2 regions of the Rheinheimera sp. WS51 genome follow, and region 2 is predicted to be linked to the other one. Evidence: riboswitches for the same ligand, from Rfam matches in the RefSeq annotation. Region 2 holds a riboswitch; the other holds the start of a gene.
What was found. Region 2 has a riboswitch for thiamine pyrophosphate ahead of ACRCA4_RS01210 (TonB-dependent receptor). Riboswitches for the same ligand answer to the same signal wherever they lie in the genome.
Positions count from the first base shown of each region.

Region 1: it holds a riboswitch for thiamine pyrophosphate, as region 2 does, so the genes downstream of both, thiC (phosphomethylpyrimidine synthase ThiC) here and ACRCA4_RS01210 (TonB-dependent receptor) in region 2, are expected to answer to the same signal.

Region 1 covers NZ_JBOTRC010000011.1:1,819-11,081, reverse strand. The annotation lists gene ACRCA4_RS12030 (thiamine pyrophosphate-dependent enzyme) at 1-1,303, opposite strand, end outside; gene ACRCA4_RS12025 (acyl-CoA dehydrogenase) at 1,405-2,583, opposite strand; gene ACRCA4_RS12020 (LysR family transcriptional regulator) at 2,693-3,535, shown strand; gene sbcB (exodeoxyribonuclease I) at 3,642-5,075, shown strand; TPP riboswitch at 5,133-5,243, shown strand; gene thiC (phosphomethylpyrimidine synthase ThiC) at 5,339-7,117, shown strand; gene thiE (thiamine phosphate synthase) at 7,122-8,744, shown strand; gene thiS (sulfur carrier protein ThiS) at 8,764-8,964, shown strand; gene ACRCA4_RS11995 (thiazole synthase) at 8,966-9,263, shown strand, end outside.
Region 2 covers NZ_JBOTRC010000001.1:238,777-248,039, forward strand. The annotation lists gene ACRCA4_RS01190 (hypothetical protein) at 1-424, opposite strand, end outside; gene mgtE (magnesium transporter) at 720-2,063, shown strand; gene ACRCA4_RS01200 (cation diffusion facilitator family transporter) at 2,058-2,945, opposite strand; gene ACRCA4_RS01205 (porin) at 3,184-4,104, shown strand; TPP riboswitch at 4,162-4,258, shown strand; gene ACRCA4_RS01210 (TonB-dependent receptor) at 4,299-6,398, shown strand; gene ACRCA4_RS01215 (hypothetical protein) at 6,411-6,659, shown strand; gene pnuC (nicotinamide riboside transporter PnuC) at 6,656-7,306, shown strand; gene ACRCA4_RS01225 (phosphotransferase) at 7,252-8,112, shown strand; gene ACRCA4_RS01230 (S9 family peptidase) at 8,275-9,263, shown strand, end outside.

The DNA.
Region 1 (9,263 bases), on a different contig from region 2:
AATGCTGGGTAACGCCATATACGCCACCTTTTTTAGCCACGTCTTCACCAAACACCACCGTATTTTTAAACCGGGCTAATAAATCATGCAAGGTCCAGTTTAGTAACTTAGCTAAATGTTGTGGTTTTGCTTGGTTATGTTTGTCATAGGCAAAAAGTTTTTCTCGCGTGGCCGTATCTGCAATAGCGGGCAATGCAACCACAGGTTTTACTGGTGCTATAGACGCCATAACTTGAGCTGCTGTAGTTAGCTTTGGTTTAGTTACCGCAACGGCCGCAACCCGAACAATTTGTTGTTGCAGGGCATCTAACTGCTGCAGCATTTGCTCTGTGCTAATAATACCTTTAGCTAACAATAAGGCCGAACTGGCTAATAATGGATCTAGCTCTAGCTCATCAGCTATTTTTGTTTTATGTCGATATGAGGTTTCAGTATCCGCGCCAGCATGGCCAAACAAACGCACGGTAGATAAATGCAACAACGCCGGTTTACGGGTTGTGCGCACATAATCTGCCGCACGTTTAGCCACACTATAGGTATGAGCTAAATCACGACTGTCGGCTGCAAAATACTTTAAGGCTGGCCTATCAGCTAAAGCATGCTCTATCCAGCCATTAGGCGTGGGCGTAGAAATACCTAAGCCATTATCTTCACATACAAACAGCGCCGGCATAGGTACTTGTTGATACGCTGTCCAGCTAGCGGCATTAAGAGCGCCTTGGGCAGTAGAGTGATTGGCCGATGCATCACCAAAACTACAAACAGCAATGGCATCACTAGGCCAGTTGCCTTCAAGCTGTAGTCGGCGGCTTAAATCTATAGCTAAAGCTGCCCCCATGGCTTTGGGTAAGTGTGAGGCGATAGTACTGGTTTGTGGCGGTATATTTAAAGCTAAACTCCCTAACACTTTATGCCGGCCACCCGATATAGGGTCATCACTGCTAGCACAAAAAGAGAGCAGTAAATCATAAATCGGCGTACTGCCTGGTAACTGCTTACTGCGTTCAATAAAAAAAGCACCGCTGCGATAATGTAAAAATGCTGGATCAGTTAACCGTAATGCCGCTGCTATAGCCGCATTGCCCTCATGCCCTGCACTACCTATAGTATAGAAGCTTTGCCCTTTTGCCTGTAATAAGCGTGATTGCAAATCAAGCAAACGACTACAAAGTTGGCTATGCCATAATTGGTGTAGCATCGCATCAGTTATATCAGTTTGCTTCTGCCAACTGGTATCAGGCAAAGCCTGATCGGTTATACGTTGGCGAAATTGCGCCACCCACGGATGAACTGGTTCCGTCATGTTTTACTCCCGCAGCATATGCTATTGACCGCTAAACTTACTAATAAATTAAGCGGTAAATTAACTAGTGAACCTAGACCTAGTGAACTTAGACTAAGTTATTAACCGGCGAAGGCCGCTATACCTGTTTGTGCCCGACCTAAAATTAAGGCATGCACATCATGAGTACCTTCGTAAGTATTAACTGCTTCTAAATTCATCACATGACGGATCACATGAAACTCATCGGCAATACCATTACCACCATGCATATCACGCGCTACACGGGCAATATCTAAAGCTTTACCGCAAGAATTACGTTTAATTAAAGAAATTGTCTCAGGTGCTAATTGATTTTGATCCATCAAACGCCCAGCTTGTAAGCAACTTAATAAACCAATGCTGATATCCGTTTGCATATCCGCGAGTTTTTTCTGAATTAACTGCGTTGCCGCTAATGGCCGGCCAAATTGCTGCCGATCTAAGGTATATTGACGCGCAGCATGCCAACAAAATTCAGCCGCGCCTAAAGCGCCCCAGGCAATACCATAACGGGCTTTATTTAAACAACCAAAGGGGCCCTTTAAACCGCTGACATTAGGTAACAATGCATCTTCACCAACCTGAACATTGTCCATGACAATCTCACCGGTAATAGAGGCTCGCAGTGAGAATTTACCTTCAATTTTAGGCGCAGTAAGCCCTGGCATGCCTTTATCTAATATAAAGCCTCTAATCACCCCATCAAGCTTGGCCCATACTACAAACACATCGGCTATTGGCGAATTAGTGATCCACATTTTAGTGCCGTTTAAAATATATCCTTTAGCATTTTTTTTAGCTGTAGTGCGCATGCTAGCAGGATCTGAACCTGAATCTGGTTCAGTTAAGCCAAAACAACCTACCCACTCCCCTGTTGCCAGCTTAGGTAAATACTTCATGCGTTGCTCTTCACTACCATATTCATAAATTGGATGCATCACTAACGATGACTGCACACTCATAGCACTACGATAGCCACTATCAACCCGCTCGACTTCACGTGCCACTAAACCGTAGCAAACATAGTTAACCGCTGAGCAACCATATTTTTCCGGCAAGGTAGCGCCTAATAACCCTAGCTCGCCCAATTCCGTCATAATTTCTCGATGAAAATGTTCATCTCGGTTGGCATGTAAAATACGTGGCATAAGCTTTTCTTGGCAATACTGATGGGCAGTATCGCGGATCATGCGCTCTTCTTCAGTTAACATTGCAGAAAATTGAAACGGATCTTGCCAGTCAAAATGGGCACGTGTCATAGAATATTCCTTAATAAAACCAGCTTAATAATAATGGTTATAGCCACAATAGCCTGCTTTGATGTACAGTTAAACTATAATAATACTGTATCAGGTATAGTTTTATACTATGGATGTAAGACAACTAAGCTATTTTATTGCCGTCTATGAACAAGGCAGTATTAGCGCAGCAGCGCGTCAATGCTGCATTACACAGCCTTCGCTTTCTACTGCTATCCGTCAATTAGAACAAGAACTAAGCGTTATTTTATTTACCCGTCTGCCCAAAGGGGTATCTCCAACGGAAGATGCCGACAAGCTATATGGCCATGCAGGACGCTTGGTTAGCCAAGTCCACTCAATTAAGGCCAGTTTTTTACAACCAATAAAAAAAATTCAATTTAAATTAGGCTTAATTAGAGCCTTAGGCGTTGAGAGGATGAGTCAATTACTACGAGAGTTTAGCTTATTAGTTGAAGGTTTAGAGTTACATTTAGTAGAGCCAACCGAACAGTGTGATGCCCGCATTATTACAGCAGCTCAGTTAAATGCGGGGGAGGTATTTGAGCCTATTTGGCATGATAGTTACATGCTTGCAATACCACCAACATCGCCTCTGACACTGCAAACGACTATTGCTTTAGCTGACTTTGAAAATTTACCCTTAATTAAACGTACCCCTTGCGATGCATGGAACTCATTATACCCTGAGTTAGGTCGGCGCAATATAAAACCAGATATTAGGGCTGATATTCAAACGATAGAATATGCCTTAGGCTTAGTGTCAGCAGGGATTGGCTGTGCTTTAGTACCTGACTTTTATAACATGAGCCAACGTAGTGATGTTATCTTTAAAAATATAGATGAGCTGGCATTGCAACGAACGATTGGTCTCGCTTATAGGCGCACTAACGGCAGTGAGCCAATAAAAATATTGAGCCAACTTTGCTTACATACAGCAAATATGCGTTAGATAATACTGACAAATTTTAGCTTTACCATACGTATGTAAGTCAGTAACTGCTACAATAGCCAATATAATTTATTGTTTTAAATATACTAATTGGTCTGCTATCGCTATGACAACTGAAGCAAGCTTATACTTTTATGACTATGAAACTTGGGGGGCAGATCCTAAACGCGACCGGCCAGCCCAGTTTGCTGGGATCCGTACTGATCTTGAGTTAAACATTATTGCAGAGCCTGATAACTGGTATTGCCAGTTGGCAAATGATTATTTACCTCACCCTGAAGCGGCTTTAATTACCGGTTTAACCCCACAAATATGTAATAAAAAAGGCGTACCTGAAACTGAATTCATGGCTAAAATTCTCCAGCGTTTTAGCCAAGCTAATACCTGTGTTTTAGGGTACAACAGTTTACGATTTGACGATGAAGTCACTCGGCATAGTTTATTTCGTAACTTTTACGAGCCTTATGGTCGCGAATGGCAACAAGGCAATAGTCGCTGGGATATCATTGATATGGTGCGAACTTGTTATGCTTTGCGCCCTGAAGGAATAAATTGGCCACTGCGCGATGACGGCAGCCCTAGCTTTAAATTAGAACTACTCAGTAAAGCCAATAATTTAGAACATGAACAAGCTCATGATGCTTTATCTGATGTTTATGCCACTATTGCTATAGCCAAATTAATTAAACAAAAACAACCTAAACTCTATGATTACTTGTTTAATTTACGTAAAAAAGCAGCGGCTTCAGCCTTAATTGACGTCGCTGGCATGACGCCCTTAGTTCATGTATCGTCAAAATTTCCAGCGATGCAAGGTTGTGTCAGTTGGATAGTACCTCTGGCTTATCACCCCAGCAATAAAAATGCAGTTATTTGTTATAATTTACAAGCTGATCCTAGCCCGTTATTAGCTGATGACATTGCAACCTTACAACAGAAGTTATACACCAAAACCATTGATTTAGCCGAAGGTGAGCAGCGTTTGGGCTTAAAGCTTATTCACCTAAATAAGTGCCCGGTACTCTCACCGGCTAAAACCCTAAGTGAAGCAAGAGCCGCAGAGTTAGGTATAAATCGCAGTCAATGCTTACAACATTTAGACTGGTTAAAAAAACATCCAGAAGTGCAAAGTAAAACCTTGCAAGTCTATGAACTTCAGGATGATTATCCGGTAGAAAGCAATCCAGATTATCAATTATATAGCGGTTTTATCAGCAATAGTGATAAAGAAAAAATGCAACAATTGCACCAGTTATCACCAGAGCAACTCGCTGTTTCTGCACCAATATTTAATGATGATAGACTCAACAAACTGATTTTTTTGTACCGAGCTCGAAACTATCCAGCAAGCTTAACAGACAGTGAGCAACAACAGTGGCAACAATACCGTACTGATAAAATAATGCACGGGGTCGATCAGCCTAATTTAACAATGGAAGAGTTTAGCCTAGCACTAGAAAATGCAGCCCATAGCCATGCTGATGACGAACAAAAAATGAACATTCTAAAAGCATTATATTTGTATGTAGAAAGTTTATAGTCATAGCCATATAACAAATAGGCGTTGAATTAAATAAAATTAAACGCCATACTAAATAACAACTTGTCGGAGTGCCTAGCAAATTAATGCGGGCTGAGACCGTGAAAACGGGATCCGTTGAACCTGATCAGGCTAATACCTGCGAAGGGAAACAAGGGGAAAACAGTATTTATCACAGCACCAATCCACTTTGTGGAAGCGTGTCTGCACTATCCTGCCCCCACTCCGGACAAGCAACTTCAACTTGTATATCGGAGCTTGCTATGTCTACAACGCAAATATCTAATCGTGAATTACGTGCCCATGCTAGGGCTTACATTAATACCTTACGCGGCGAAACCTTTCCTGGTTCAACTCGGCGTTATTTAACCTGCCAAGACAGCCAAGTTAAAGTACCTGTAAGAGAAATTCATCTTACACCAACCAAACAAGCCGATGGCACCGAGTTTATTAATCCTAGCTTATCTGTTTATGACACCTCAGGACCATATGGTGATCCGGATCAACCTTTAGATATTTTAAAAGGCTTACCTAAACTGCGCCAAGACTGGATTGAGCAACGCCAAGACACAGAAATATCACCACTGCCAGCTTATAACGAAATAAGCTTAGATGAACAAATTACAGAATTCACCCATAAACCAAGACGGGCTATCAACGGTAAAGCCGTTACTCAACTGCATTATGCTCGTGCGGGTATTATTACCCCTGAAATGCATTATATTGCTCTGCGTGAAAATATGCAGGTTGAACAAGCTGACAACTTAAGCAATCAAGGCAAAATGCATGCGGGTGAAAACTTTATCGGCGCTATGCCAAAACAGATTACCGCAGAGTTTGTTCGCCAAGAAGTTGCCGCTGGCCGCGCTATTATTCCGTTAAATATTAATCACCCAGAAGCGGAGCCTATGATTATTGGCCGTAACTTTAAGGTTAAAGTGAATGCGAATATTGGCAATTCTGCCGTCACTTCAAGTATAGAAGAAGAAGTCGAAAAGTTAGTCTGGGCTACTCGTTGGGGTGCTGATACTGTAATGGATTTATCTACAGGTAGACGCATTCATCAAACTCGTGATTGGATATTAAGAAACAGCCCAGTACCAATTGGTACTGTGCCAATTTACCAAGCCTTAGAAAAAGTTAAAGGCGATGTTGAAAAGTTAAATTGGCAAGTTTTTTATGACACCCTTCTAGAGCAAGCTGAGCAAGGTGTCGATTACTTCACTATTCATGCTGGCGTATTAAAAGACTTTATCAAGTTAACCTCAAAACGTGTAACAGGTATAGTTTCTCGCGGCGGTGCCATTATGGCGCAGTGGTGTAATATATTTGAGCAAGAAAACTTCTTATATCAACATTTTGAACAAATATGTCAGTTATGTGCAGCTTATGATATTTCACTGTCTTTAGGTGATGGCTTGCGCCCTGGCAGCATTGCAGACGCCAATGATGAAGCCCAATTTGCAGAATTACACACCTTAGGCGAATTAACAAAAATTGCATGGCGCTATGATGTGCAAGTGATGATTGAAGGCCCAGGCCATGTGCCAATGCAATTAATTCAAGAAAATATGACCGAGCAATTAAAGCATTGCCATGGTGCACCTTTTTATACGCTAGGCCCACTAACAACGGATATTGCACCTGGCTACGATCATATTACCTCAGGTATAGGTGCTGCAATGATTGGCTGGTTTGGTTGTGCCATGCTGTGCTATGTAACCCCGAAAGAGCACTTAGGTTTACCTAATAAAGAAGATGTTAAACAAGGCTTAATTGCTTATAAAATTGCCGCTCATGCAGCCGACTTAGCCAAAGGTCACCCTGCAGCACAGCATAGGGATAACGCCTTATCTAAAGCACGTTATGATTTTCGTTGGCAAGATCAATACAACTTATCTTTAGATCCTTTCACAGCTAAGGCCTATCACGACGAAACCCTTGGCCACGAAGGCACAGATACCGCGCAGTTTTGTTCAATGTGTGGGCCTAAATTCTGTTCAATGCGGATAAATCAACAAATAAAGCATCAGGAAGATTAAATAGATGCTGGATAATACTAACGCGGTGGCTAGCACCGCGATTAAGACAGTACCAGAGCTCTCATCAACTGAGTCTATCGTCGTTGAGTCAACAATAGCTAAGCCTATAGTCTGGACCATAGCCGGCTCAGACTCAAGTGGTGGTGCCGGTATCCAGGCAGATTTACATACTTTCAAAGCGCTAGACTGTCATGGCTGTAGTGTTATTAGCTGCATTACAGCTCAGAATAGCCTAGGTATAACTGCCTATACTAATGTCAGCTTAGCGTTATTTATCAGTCAGTTAAATTGTTTAATCGCCGACATGCCACCCAAGGTTATAAAAATTGGCCTTATTGCAGATCCCGAGCAATTAATCGCTTTAACTCAATGGATTGGCAAGAATAAATATCAATTTAATTTTAAGGTAATAGCCGATCCTGTTTTTAGTAGTAGTACAGGTTATGACTTTGCTAAACAAGAATTAATCTTAGCATGGCAGCAGTTATTGCCTTTGATTGATCTAATAACACCTAATTACCCAGAATTAGCCATACTTAGCCAAGCTAAACTCATAACCGATAAAGCCAGCTTGCAAAGCCAGCCAAATACATCGACGCTGGAGCAACAAGCTAAGGCACTTTTAGCTCAAGGAGTAAAAGCGGTATTAGTTACAGGTGGCCATGATCCAAGCCCTAACAAGGTTACAGACACACTATATCGCTCACGACAAGCGGCATTTACAGTAGACAATAAACGCATAAATACGAAACATAATCATGGTACAGGTTGCGTACTTTCAAGCAGCATTAGCGCAGCTTTAGCGCATGATTATACAGTAGAAGATGCCCTGATTATTGGTAATACTTGTATTCAGCAAGGCTTAGCTAAAGCTTATGCAACAGGCAAAGGCGCAGGATGTTTATCATTAGATACATGGCCTAAAACGCGACCGCATTTTCCACAGCTAAAAGCTATATGCGGTAAAACACAGCTGCAACCTTATAGTCCTATGCAAACACCTATTGGTCTATATCCTGTGGTTGATAGCTGCGAATGGTTGGCGCTTTTAGCACCACACGGCTTAGATACTGTTCAGCTTCGTATTAAGCAAGATAGTAAAATAAAAGCGTCTGAAACAGAAATAGAGCAACAAATTATTGCAGCAGTTAACTTAGCTAAAAAATATCACTTAAGACTATTTATTAACGATTATTGGCAGCTGGCCATTAAACATGGCGCTTATGGCGTTCATTTAGGTCAAGAAGACTTACTGACTGCTGATTTAGTTGCAATAAACCAAGCAGGGCTACGCTTAGGTATTTCGACACACAGTTATCAAGAAGTGCTAAACGCTATTGAGCTAAAGCCATCTTATATAGCATTAGGACATATCTACCCCACTACAACAAAAGATATGCCATCAAAGCCTCAGGGTTTAGAGAAGCTTAAACGTTACAAGCAGTTGTGCCATCCCATACCTACCGTCGCTATAGGCGGAATAAATGCAACAAGATTACCGCAGGTACTTGAATGTCAAGTCGATGGTGTTGCAGTTGTAACAGCGATAACAGCACAGCAAGAGCCTACACAAGCATTTATCGCATTAGAAAAACTATTCAACCAATATTTCCAGAAGCAATTCTAGAACCAATTCGAGCGTTAATATGCAAATTACTATTAATGAGATACCAACAGAGGTTACAAGCAATATAAGCTTACAGCAGGTTCTGCTAAGTCAAAATATTAATCAAAACGGACTTGCTGTTGCTGTTAATAACAGCGTAATAAACAAAAGCACTTGGCAACAATACCAACTAAAAGCAAATGATGCAGTACAACTGTTTCAAATAGTAACAGGAGGATAAGATGCTCAAAATTGCGGATAAAACCTTTGATAGTCGCTTATTAATGGGCAGTGGTAAATTTTCAAGCCCAAAGGCAATGCAAGAAGCTGTAATAGCCAGCGGTTGCGAGTTAATTACACTAGCCATGAAAAGGCTAGATTTATCACGCCAAGAAGACGATATACTTAGCCCTTTACAAAAATTAGGCGTACAACTGCTACCTAATACATCTGGAGCTAAAAATGCAAAAGAAGCGATATTTGCAGCTGAACTCGCACGCGACGCCCTAGGCACACAATGGCTAAAACTAGAGATACACC
Region 2 (9,263 bases):
GCTGCACAGCAATATCGGTAAGGGTAAGCTCCGTTTTTAAATTAACGCTAGGCGCTAAGCTGACACGAATGCACACAGGTGAACTAATATAAAAGGTGGCCTGTTCACCGGCAGGAATACGAACTGGCTGTAGGGTTTTTACCACAACCGGCCGGTCTAATAGCTGCGGTACTAAGCGACAGATATCAGGGCTTTTGGCAAACATAAAGCGCTGAGGCTGCAAATGGCCTGGGATCATTTCAACATGATGCTGTTGTACGGCTAATTTTTCGTCGTCAATGCCGGCTAAAGTTTCAGTAGCAATAAGCCACTGTTTGGCTTGGCGTTGAATAAACATCTGTAAATTACCTATACGAAAGCCTTTGCATTCATTATTGGCAAAGGTTGTTGGTTGCCACCAAAGTGAGCTAGAGGTTGATGTCACGGTCTTAGTTGCTCCAAAAAATACGTATTATGGCTATCTTAGCAAGAAGCCAGTTAACTTAGCATGGTTAAGTGCGTATATTCAGTTGTTATTCAAGACTATACTTTATAAAATAGCCACAATTATTGGAATGTTAACTCTTCCTGATTAAACCATCGGAGCATTAAAATTTTATGGACGTACCGGGTAGCAGGCGAAGCCTGATAATCGACTTTGCCATTAATATGAATTCTGCTGAGTAAGCCTGCCTCATCGCATCCATAGCCTTATTCAGCCTGTCCTGTAAGAGGTTGCTATGGAACTACCTGTGTTAATTAACACCCTTCGTGCTGCATTAGAAACAGATACTGTACACTTAACGCGTGAACAGCTAGAAGACATTCATCCCGCCGACTATGCCAGCGCTATTGTTGAATTTCCAATAAATGATTTATGGACGCTATTAAGCGTACTGCCACGCGCCGAGCAAGCTAAAGTGTTTGGCTATTTACCGGCAGAAGTACAAGTAGAATTGTCGATTAGAATTAGCCGCCGCCGACTGTCACCTATTATTCGGCAAATGTCGTCTGATGAGCGAGCAGATTTATTTAATCGGTTAAGTGAAGAACAACGTGAAACCTTATTACCCGCTTTAGCCTTAGCAGAGCGTGAAGATTTATTGCACTTATCTTCACACGAAGAAGGTACCGCTGGTGCCATAATGACATCTGATTACGCTATGCTAGCAGCCGAAATTACCGTAGCCCAAGCGATGGACGTGTTGCGCAGAGAAGCGCCAGATAAAGAAACAATTTACTCGGCCTATGTAGTCGATCACGATCGGCACCTTATTGGTGTGGTGTCATTACGAGATTTAATTTTAGCGCCTGTGACTATGCGTATTGATGAACTAATGAACCATGTGCCCATTTTTGCCAGTGTAGATACCTTGCAAGAAGAAGTGGCGGCATTAATCTCTAAATATGACTTACTCGCGCTACCTATTATTAATAAAAATAACCAAATGGTCGGGATTGTTACCTACGATGATGCTATGGACGTAGTAGCAGAAGAGGCGACAGAAGACTTCCATAAAACCGCGACCATTGGTAAGTTAGAAATCAGTGTTAAAGATGCGGGTATTCTGCTGCTGTATCGTAAGCGGGTATTTTGGCTGGTTATTTTAGTCTTTGGCAATATTTTCTCTGGGGCAGGTATTGCCTTTTATGAAAGCACGATATCTGAACATATCGCTTTATTATTCTTTTTACCGCTGTTAATCGGCAGTAGTGGTAATGCTGGGGCGCAGTCGGGGACCTTGATGGTAAGGGCATTGGCTACCGGTGAGATTAAACTGCGTGACTGGGGCGCTTTACTGGGCAAAGAGTGTCTAGTTGCTGGCTTACTTGGTTTTACTATGGCAGCGGCTGTAGTGGGTTTAGGCTGGTGGCGAGGCGGTTATGATATTGCAATGGTAGTTTCAATAACCATGATGCTGGTTGTATTAGCAGGTAGTTTAATTGGTTTATCATTACCTTTTTTACTCAGTAAATTTAAACTAGACCCAGCAACAGCAAGCGGCCCATTAATTACCTCTATTGCCGACGTAGCCGGTGTCGTATTGTATTTCTCTATCGCCACTTGGTATTTAGGGTTATAACGTTGTCTGATCTATAGGGCCATGCGCATTGTGTGGCTCTATATGCACCGCTAATTCTATTCCTATTGCTTGTAACGCTTGTTCGGCTTCATCTGCTACTTGGTGAGCGCGTTGTACTGTCCACTCTTTAGGCACCTGCATATCGGCCTGGGCAAACTGTAAGGTGGCGGCAGCGCGGGTTCTTAAGTTAATAAAAAAGACGTTATGACAGCTAAATTGGCTAAGAACTTGCTCTATTTCTGCAATACGCTTATCTGATAAGGCTTGGTCCATAAGGCCATTGCTGGCTTTATATAAAATTTGCCAGCCTTCATGCAAAATATGCAAGGCAACGCCAATGGCAACAACAGGATCTAACCAAGTATAGCCTGTTAGCATGGCTAAACTCACGCCTACTACAACGCCTACCGTCGTCCAGACGTCGGTCATTAAATGCTTGCCATCGCCCTCTAAAGCCGGTGAGTTATGCACCTTGCCGCCACGCAATAGCAATAAGCCGACCACTAAATTTAATAAGCTGGCTAAGACAATAAGCACTGTGCCTATACCCAAATCTGCAATAGGTTGGGGGTTAATTAACCGCTCGATGGCCGTTACCGCAATGGCTAAAGCCGCGAGCAATATCATGCCGCCTTCAAAAGCAGCAGATAAATATTCAGCTTTGCTATGGCCATATGGGTGATTATTATCAGCAGGACGCTGGGCTAATGTCACCATAAATAAAGCGAAACCCGCGCCAGCAACATTAACTAATGATTCTACTGCATCGGATAAAAAACCTACTGAATCAGTTAAATACCAAGCAACACCTTTTAAGGCCATAGTGGCAAAGGCGGCTACTAATGATAAAAGCAATAATTGGCGAGGCGATAAATTAAGCATAGATGGCCGTGATTATTTAACCGATATTTATAGTCTAAATTAGCCTAAGGTGTATGTTATAGCTAGGGCTAAACCTGATGGTTGATATTTCTGGCAAAATTTCTGCTGTATGGCTAGGTTTTAACAATCTTTGTCATACAAGTGTCATATAATAGTTATAAAGTTTCTTCCAGATTTTACTAGTTACAGCTAGGCAGTCTGCTTAGCGTATTTATTACGACCAATATAGGTATTACATATGACCACAAAAAAAACCTTAGCTAGTTGTATTGCTAGTTTGCTTTCAGTTGCCACATTCAGCGGTGTTGCTCAAGCAGAGCCACTAGCGTTTTATGGCAAGGTAGATGTGTCGCTGCAAGCAAGTGACGAAGGTGAAGGCCGCTTTACAGAATTAAAAAGTAACGCGTCACGGTTTGGTGTCAAAGGTGATTATGCTTTAGAGGATGGCTTAAGCATTGTTTATAAACTGGAATGGCAAGTGGATGTTTCTGATGAGAGCAGCGAGAAAAATTTTAAATCTCGTAATCAGTATATTGGCTTAAAAGGCAACTTCGGTGAACTAAGATTAGGCCGTCATGATACCGCTTTAAAGGTATCACAAGGCAAGACAGACTTATTTAATGATTACGAAGCGGATGTTAAGCATTTATGGAAGGGCGAAAACCGCGTTAATGATTCTATTAGCTATTTAACGCCTAGTTTTTCTGGTTTTGGTGCTCAAATAACCTATATCGTTGCAGATTCAGCGGATGCTGATGATGCGTTTTCTGTTGCTGTTCACTATGGTGACCAAGCATTAAAAGAAAGTAATTTTTATACGGCCTTAGCTTATGATAGCGAAGTAAAAGGTTACGATATTATTCGTGCTACAGCTCAATTTAAATTAGCTGATTTGACAATTAATACAATGTATCAGAACCAAGAAGAGCTAGAAACGCAATTAGATAAAAACGGATATTTACTGGGTGCAGCTTATCCTTGGCAGAAGATGACCTTTAAAGCTCAGTATCAAGTTATGGGTGATGATAATGGCGCTAGCTTAGGTGTGGATTATAAACTGGGTAAAAATAGTAAGGTCTATGCTTGGTATTCAAGTTTTGACTTTGACCAAACAGAAAATACTGACTATCTTGCAGTAGGTATTTCGCATAAATTTTAAGCTTATCTAATCTAGCTGCAACGGATTGCAGTTAGATTAAAAAGTCTATACACTTGCCGCGCAACCAAGGGGTGCAATTGCTGAGATGCCAAGAGGCGAACCCTAAGAACCTGATCCGGATCATACCGGCGGAGGGATGGTGCTGACTCCTCATGCTGGTATGGTCTCTCTCTTTATGGAGATCTATACAAAAAATGCGCTTAATACCTAGTTTACTCACCTTAACACTGACTATTCCTGCAGTATCTATTGCTAATGAAACTCATTCTGATACCACAGCGTCGCTAGAACGAATAGAAGTGCAAGGTGACTTTCGTCGTCATTCAGTGCAACAAATCTCTGGTAGCGTAGCTGTAATTTCGGATGAAGATGCTAAGCGCACTTCTGCTCAACACTTAGATGACTTACTACATCAATTTGCCAATATTAACTTTACCGCTGGCGCATCGCGCGGACGCTACTTACAAGTACGTGGCGTGGGCGAGCGAAGTGAATATGTTGATACCATTAATCCCTCTGTAGGCATTTTAATAGATGGTATCGATTATTCAGGTATGGGTATTACCGGTATTCATGATTTAGCACAATTAGAATTATTTCGTGGCCCTGAAGCAACGCGATTTGGTGCTAATGCCTTAGCGGGTATGTTGAACTTAACGACTAAGGGCCCGACAGACATAGCCGAAGGTAAATTTAGCGCCACTATAGCTGATTATAATAGCTACCAAGTTGCAGGACTTTACAGTAACGCCATTAATAATCAGCTTGGTTACAGTATTTCATTAGAACAGCAGTCTTCTGACGGTTTTATGAAAAATGCCTATTTAAACCGTGAAGATACTAATAATATTGACGAATTTACTGGTCGTTTTAAATTGCGCATGCAAGCAACTGATCACTTAATGCTGCAATTAGTCAGTCATTTTGTTGATCAAGACAATGGCTTCGACGCTTTCTCGCTAGATCAAAACCGCACTACGTTATCTGATAATCCGGGCCAAGATATTATTCGTAGTAAAGCTTTAGCATTACAAGCTGAATATACTGGTGTTAAATACTTTACCGCTTTTGGTCAAGTTAGTTGGTTAACCTCAGATAGTGATTACGGTTTTGATGAAGACTGGAGCTATGAAGGGATACATCCTGACGAATACGCCACTACAGATCGTTATTTACGTGATCGTGAGCAAGTAAGTGTTGACTATCGATTAGTGTCAACGCCAGCAGGTAAATTAGGTAATAGCGATTGGGTATTTGGCATTTATGCTACTAATAAAAACTTTCGTTTAACTCGCGAGTTTTGGGATTGGGATTTATGGCAACCCGCACAGTTTTCAAATCAGCTAAAACGTAAAAATATGGCTGCTTATGGTGAAATAACGACACCATTAAATGATGTTTGGAGTATGGTTTCGGGTTTACGTATCGAGCGCTATGACGATGAATATGCTGATACCAGTGCTAATGATATTCGTAACCACGATACGATGTGGGGCGCTAAGGTTAGTTTTAATTATCAGGTAAACCAACAAGCGTTAATTTATTTATTAGCATCTCGCGGTTATAAAGTAGGCGGTGTAAATGGTGATGCCTTAGCTAAAGCTAGTGGCGGCAATTTACCTGAATTAAACAGCAAAGCGAGTTTTGCCCCTGAAACCTTATATAACGCAGAATTTGGCGTTAAAGGCAGTGCGTTAGACCAAAGCATTATTGCTCGTGTAGCAGCATTTTATATGTGGCGTAAAGATATGCAGGTTAAAGGCTGGTTAAACCCAGATAGCGGCCCGCAATTCGCAGGTTTTATTGATAATGCCGGTAGTGGCCGTAACTACGGTATTGAAGTAGAAAACCGGCTACAGCTGCATTCACAGCTGGCGCTTTTTGTTAGCGCCAGTTGGTTAAAAACCAAACTAGGTGATTACACTACTTTAGCAGGTGATTTATTTACCGGTCGCGAGCAAGCACAGTCGCCGCGGTTTCAGTATAGTGTGGCAGCAGATTGGTATATTTCTGAACCACTTACTTTCAATATTAGCCTGCAAGGCAAAGACAGCTACTTCTATTCTGACGGCCATAATGCGCGTTCTTCTCGTTATGAGTTAGTTAATTTACGTTTAAGTTATCAGCTACCGCACTGGAATATTGCGTTGTGGAGCCGTAATGCGCTAGATAAAGATATTGGCGTTCGAGGTTTTTACTTTGGTAATGATCCGCGAGACGGCTACGAGCCACACACTTATGAGCAGTTTGCCGAACCTCGCCGTGTTGGTGTTACTGCCAGTTATCAATTTTAATAGGGGCTAAAGATGAAATTAACCGTAGAAATAAGCAGCTACCCATTAGCAGATGATTACCTAACGCCAATTAAAGGCTTTATTGAGCAGTTAAATGGTTATCCTTCTATTTTGGTGTTAACCAATACCTTAAGCACCCAAATGTTTGGTGATTATGATGAAGTGATGCAGGCCTTACAGGAATGTATTAAATGGTCGTTTGAAAAATACGGCAAGGTTATCTTTGTTTGTAAGTTTTTACATGGTGATTTAAGGCCATGAGTGAGTTGCTAAGTAAAGCTATTGCCGATTGGCAGTTAATGCAAAGTGTTGAACTAATAGCAACTTTACTGGCGCTGGCTTATGTGATCCTAGCTTTAAAGCAAAGCTTATGGTGTTGGCCTGCGGCTTTACTTAGTACGATTTTATTTACTCAAGTAATGTGGCATTCGGCGTTATTGTCGGATGCTATTTTGCAACTCTATTACGCTGGTATGGCCATTTATGGTTGGTGGCGTTGGCAACAGCTAAAACAAAGTGTTAAAGCCGGTGCCGCAGGTGATAAACAAGCGCCTGTATATGAGTGGTCATGGCAGCGCCATGGACTATTAATTAGCCTAACTGCAGTAATAGGTTTAGGGCTTGGCTATTTTATGGCGGGTTATACACAAGCTGATTTTGCTTACTTAGACGCCCAAACAACGGCCTTTAGTGTTATGGCTACTTGGCTTGTAACACGCAAACTGGTTTCTAATTGGCTGTACTGGGTGGTTATTGATGCCGTCTCTATTTTTGTTTATGCGCAAAAGCACCTGTATTTTCTTACTGGCTTGTTTATGCTATATACCATTATCGCTCTAGCAGGATATTTTGTGTGGCGTCATCATTTTGTACAACAGCAGCAACAGAGCCTAACAGTCAACGCATAGCGCAGCTTTGTAAGCAATTAGAGTTTTTTGCTAATCAGCAAGTGCAACATATTCAGCCATTATCACATGGTCAAAGTAACCAGAGTTATCATATTATTACTGATAGAGCTGAATATGTTCTACGCAGCTACCCAGCGCAACATAAGCAATGCCGCCAGCAAGAGTTAACCATACAACACGCGGCGGCTGTGCATGGTTTAGCACCAGCACCCTTATGCTTGAATAACCATCAACAAATTATGATCAGTGACTTTGTTTCAGGTGGCGAAGCCTTTAATTATCAGCGTCATGATACTAAGCAGCTAATAACTCATATTGCTACCTTACATAAGCTAAAGGTGATGACATCAGTATTGCAACTAGAGGATTATTTGCAATTACTTGTTGATAAAGTGCAAGGTAATTCACAGCTTGATATCTCGCTGGTTAATCAGCTTTTTATAGCGGCTAAACAATTAATGACACTGCCAGCCGACACTGTGCTATGCCATCTTGATTTACATGCCGACAACCTACTGTGGGCTGATAATAGGTTGTGGCTGCTTGATTTTGAATATAGTCAACAAGCAGATAGTAGCCTAGATTTAGCCGCTCTTAGCTTGCATTATCAATTAAATACGCAGCAAGAGCAGCAGTTGCTAACTGCTTATGCGCAACAACGAAACCAAGCCAACTTAGAACAAGGTTTAACGATAAAAATACCATTAGCGAAACAGCTCTATTCAGGTTTTTGCTGGTTATGGTACTTGGCTAACCCAAGTTATTCAGCTCAGGCTAGCCATTGGCTGAAGTTAATTAAAAAATAGTTTAAAGCGAAGTATCTTAGGTCGCTTTAGCTATTCGCGGGAATCGTCGCTGTCTTATTTCTAATAAATAATATACTTAGTTACATATTTAAAAAGAGTATTAATGGGCTAACTATGGGTTTTATGTTAAATTTTGTGGCTGATTTCTCTGGAGAATAAATCATGTATAAACAGCCACTTTTCTTGCTAGGTATTAGTGCATTAAGTAGTTTTTGGGTATCGGCAGCTGAATTAACTGCGCCTATAGCGGTGCAACAGCCTTATACAGTTAGCTCACCTAATGGTGATAGACAAGATCCTTATTATTGGTTGCGCGATGACAGTCGAACCTCTGCTACCGTTTTAGATTATTTGTATCGTGAAAATAGTTATTTTGATCAATATAGCGCTAAATACCAGTCGCTAACGGATACATTAACAGACGAAATTATTGGCCGAATTAAACAAGATGATAGCTCAGTTCCTTATACTAAGGGCGATTACAGTTATTATAACCGTTTTGATGCTGGCAAAGAGTATCCGATCTATTTACGTAAATCGTTAAAAGACGGTACCGAGCAAGTGATGTTAGACGTCAACATTCTTGCTGCTGATAAAGACTTTTATCAGATAGCGAATATGAAGGTGAGCCCAGATCAAAATCTATTAGCCTATATGGAAGATGATAACGGACGGCGACAATATACGCTGAAAATACGTGATCTTCGCACCGGCCAAGACTTAACCGATGTTGTGGAGGGTTTATCTGGCAGCATTGCGTGGAGTAAAGACAGCAAAACCTTGTACTTTGTAAAAAATGATCCTGTTACCTTACTCAGCACTAAAGTGTTTCAGCATACCTTAGGCAATGATGTCGCTAAGGCTCGCCAAGTTTACGAAGAAAAAGACAACAGCTTTTATATGGGCGTAGGTAACAGCGGTGATAATAACTATGTGGTTATTTATCTTAGCAGCACTGTTTCAACCGAAATGCGAGTGCAAGATGCCACTAAACCTAACAGTGAATTTAAGGTGCTAGCACCACGGCAACGTGATTTTAAGTACTCAGCCGGCCATATCAATAACAAATGGGTTATTAGCACTGACTGGGATGCGCCAAATTTTCGCTTAATGACAGTTGATGCCGACAAAATAGGTGATCGTAATCAGTG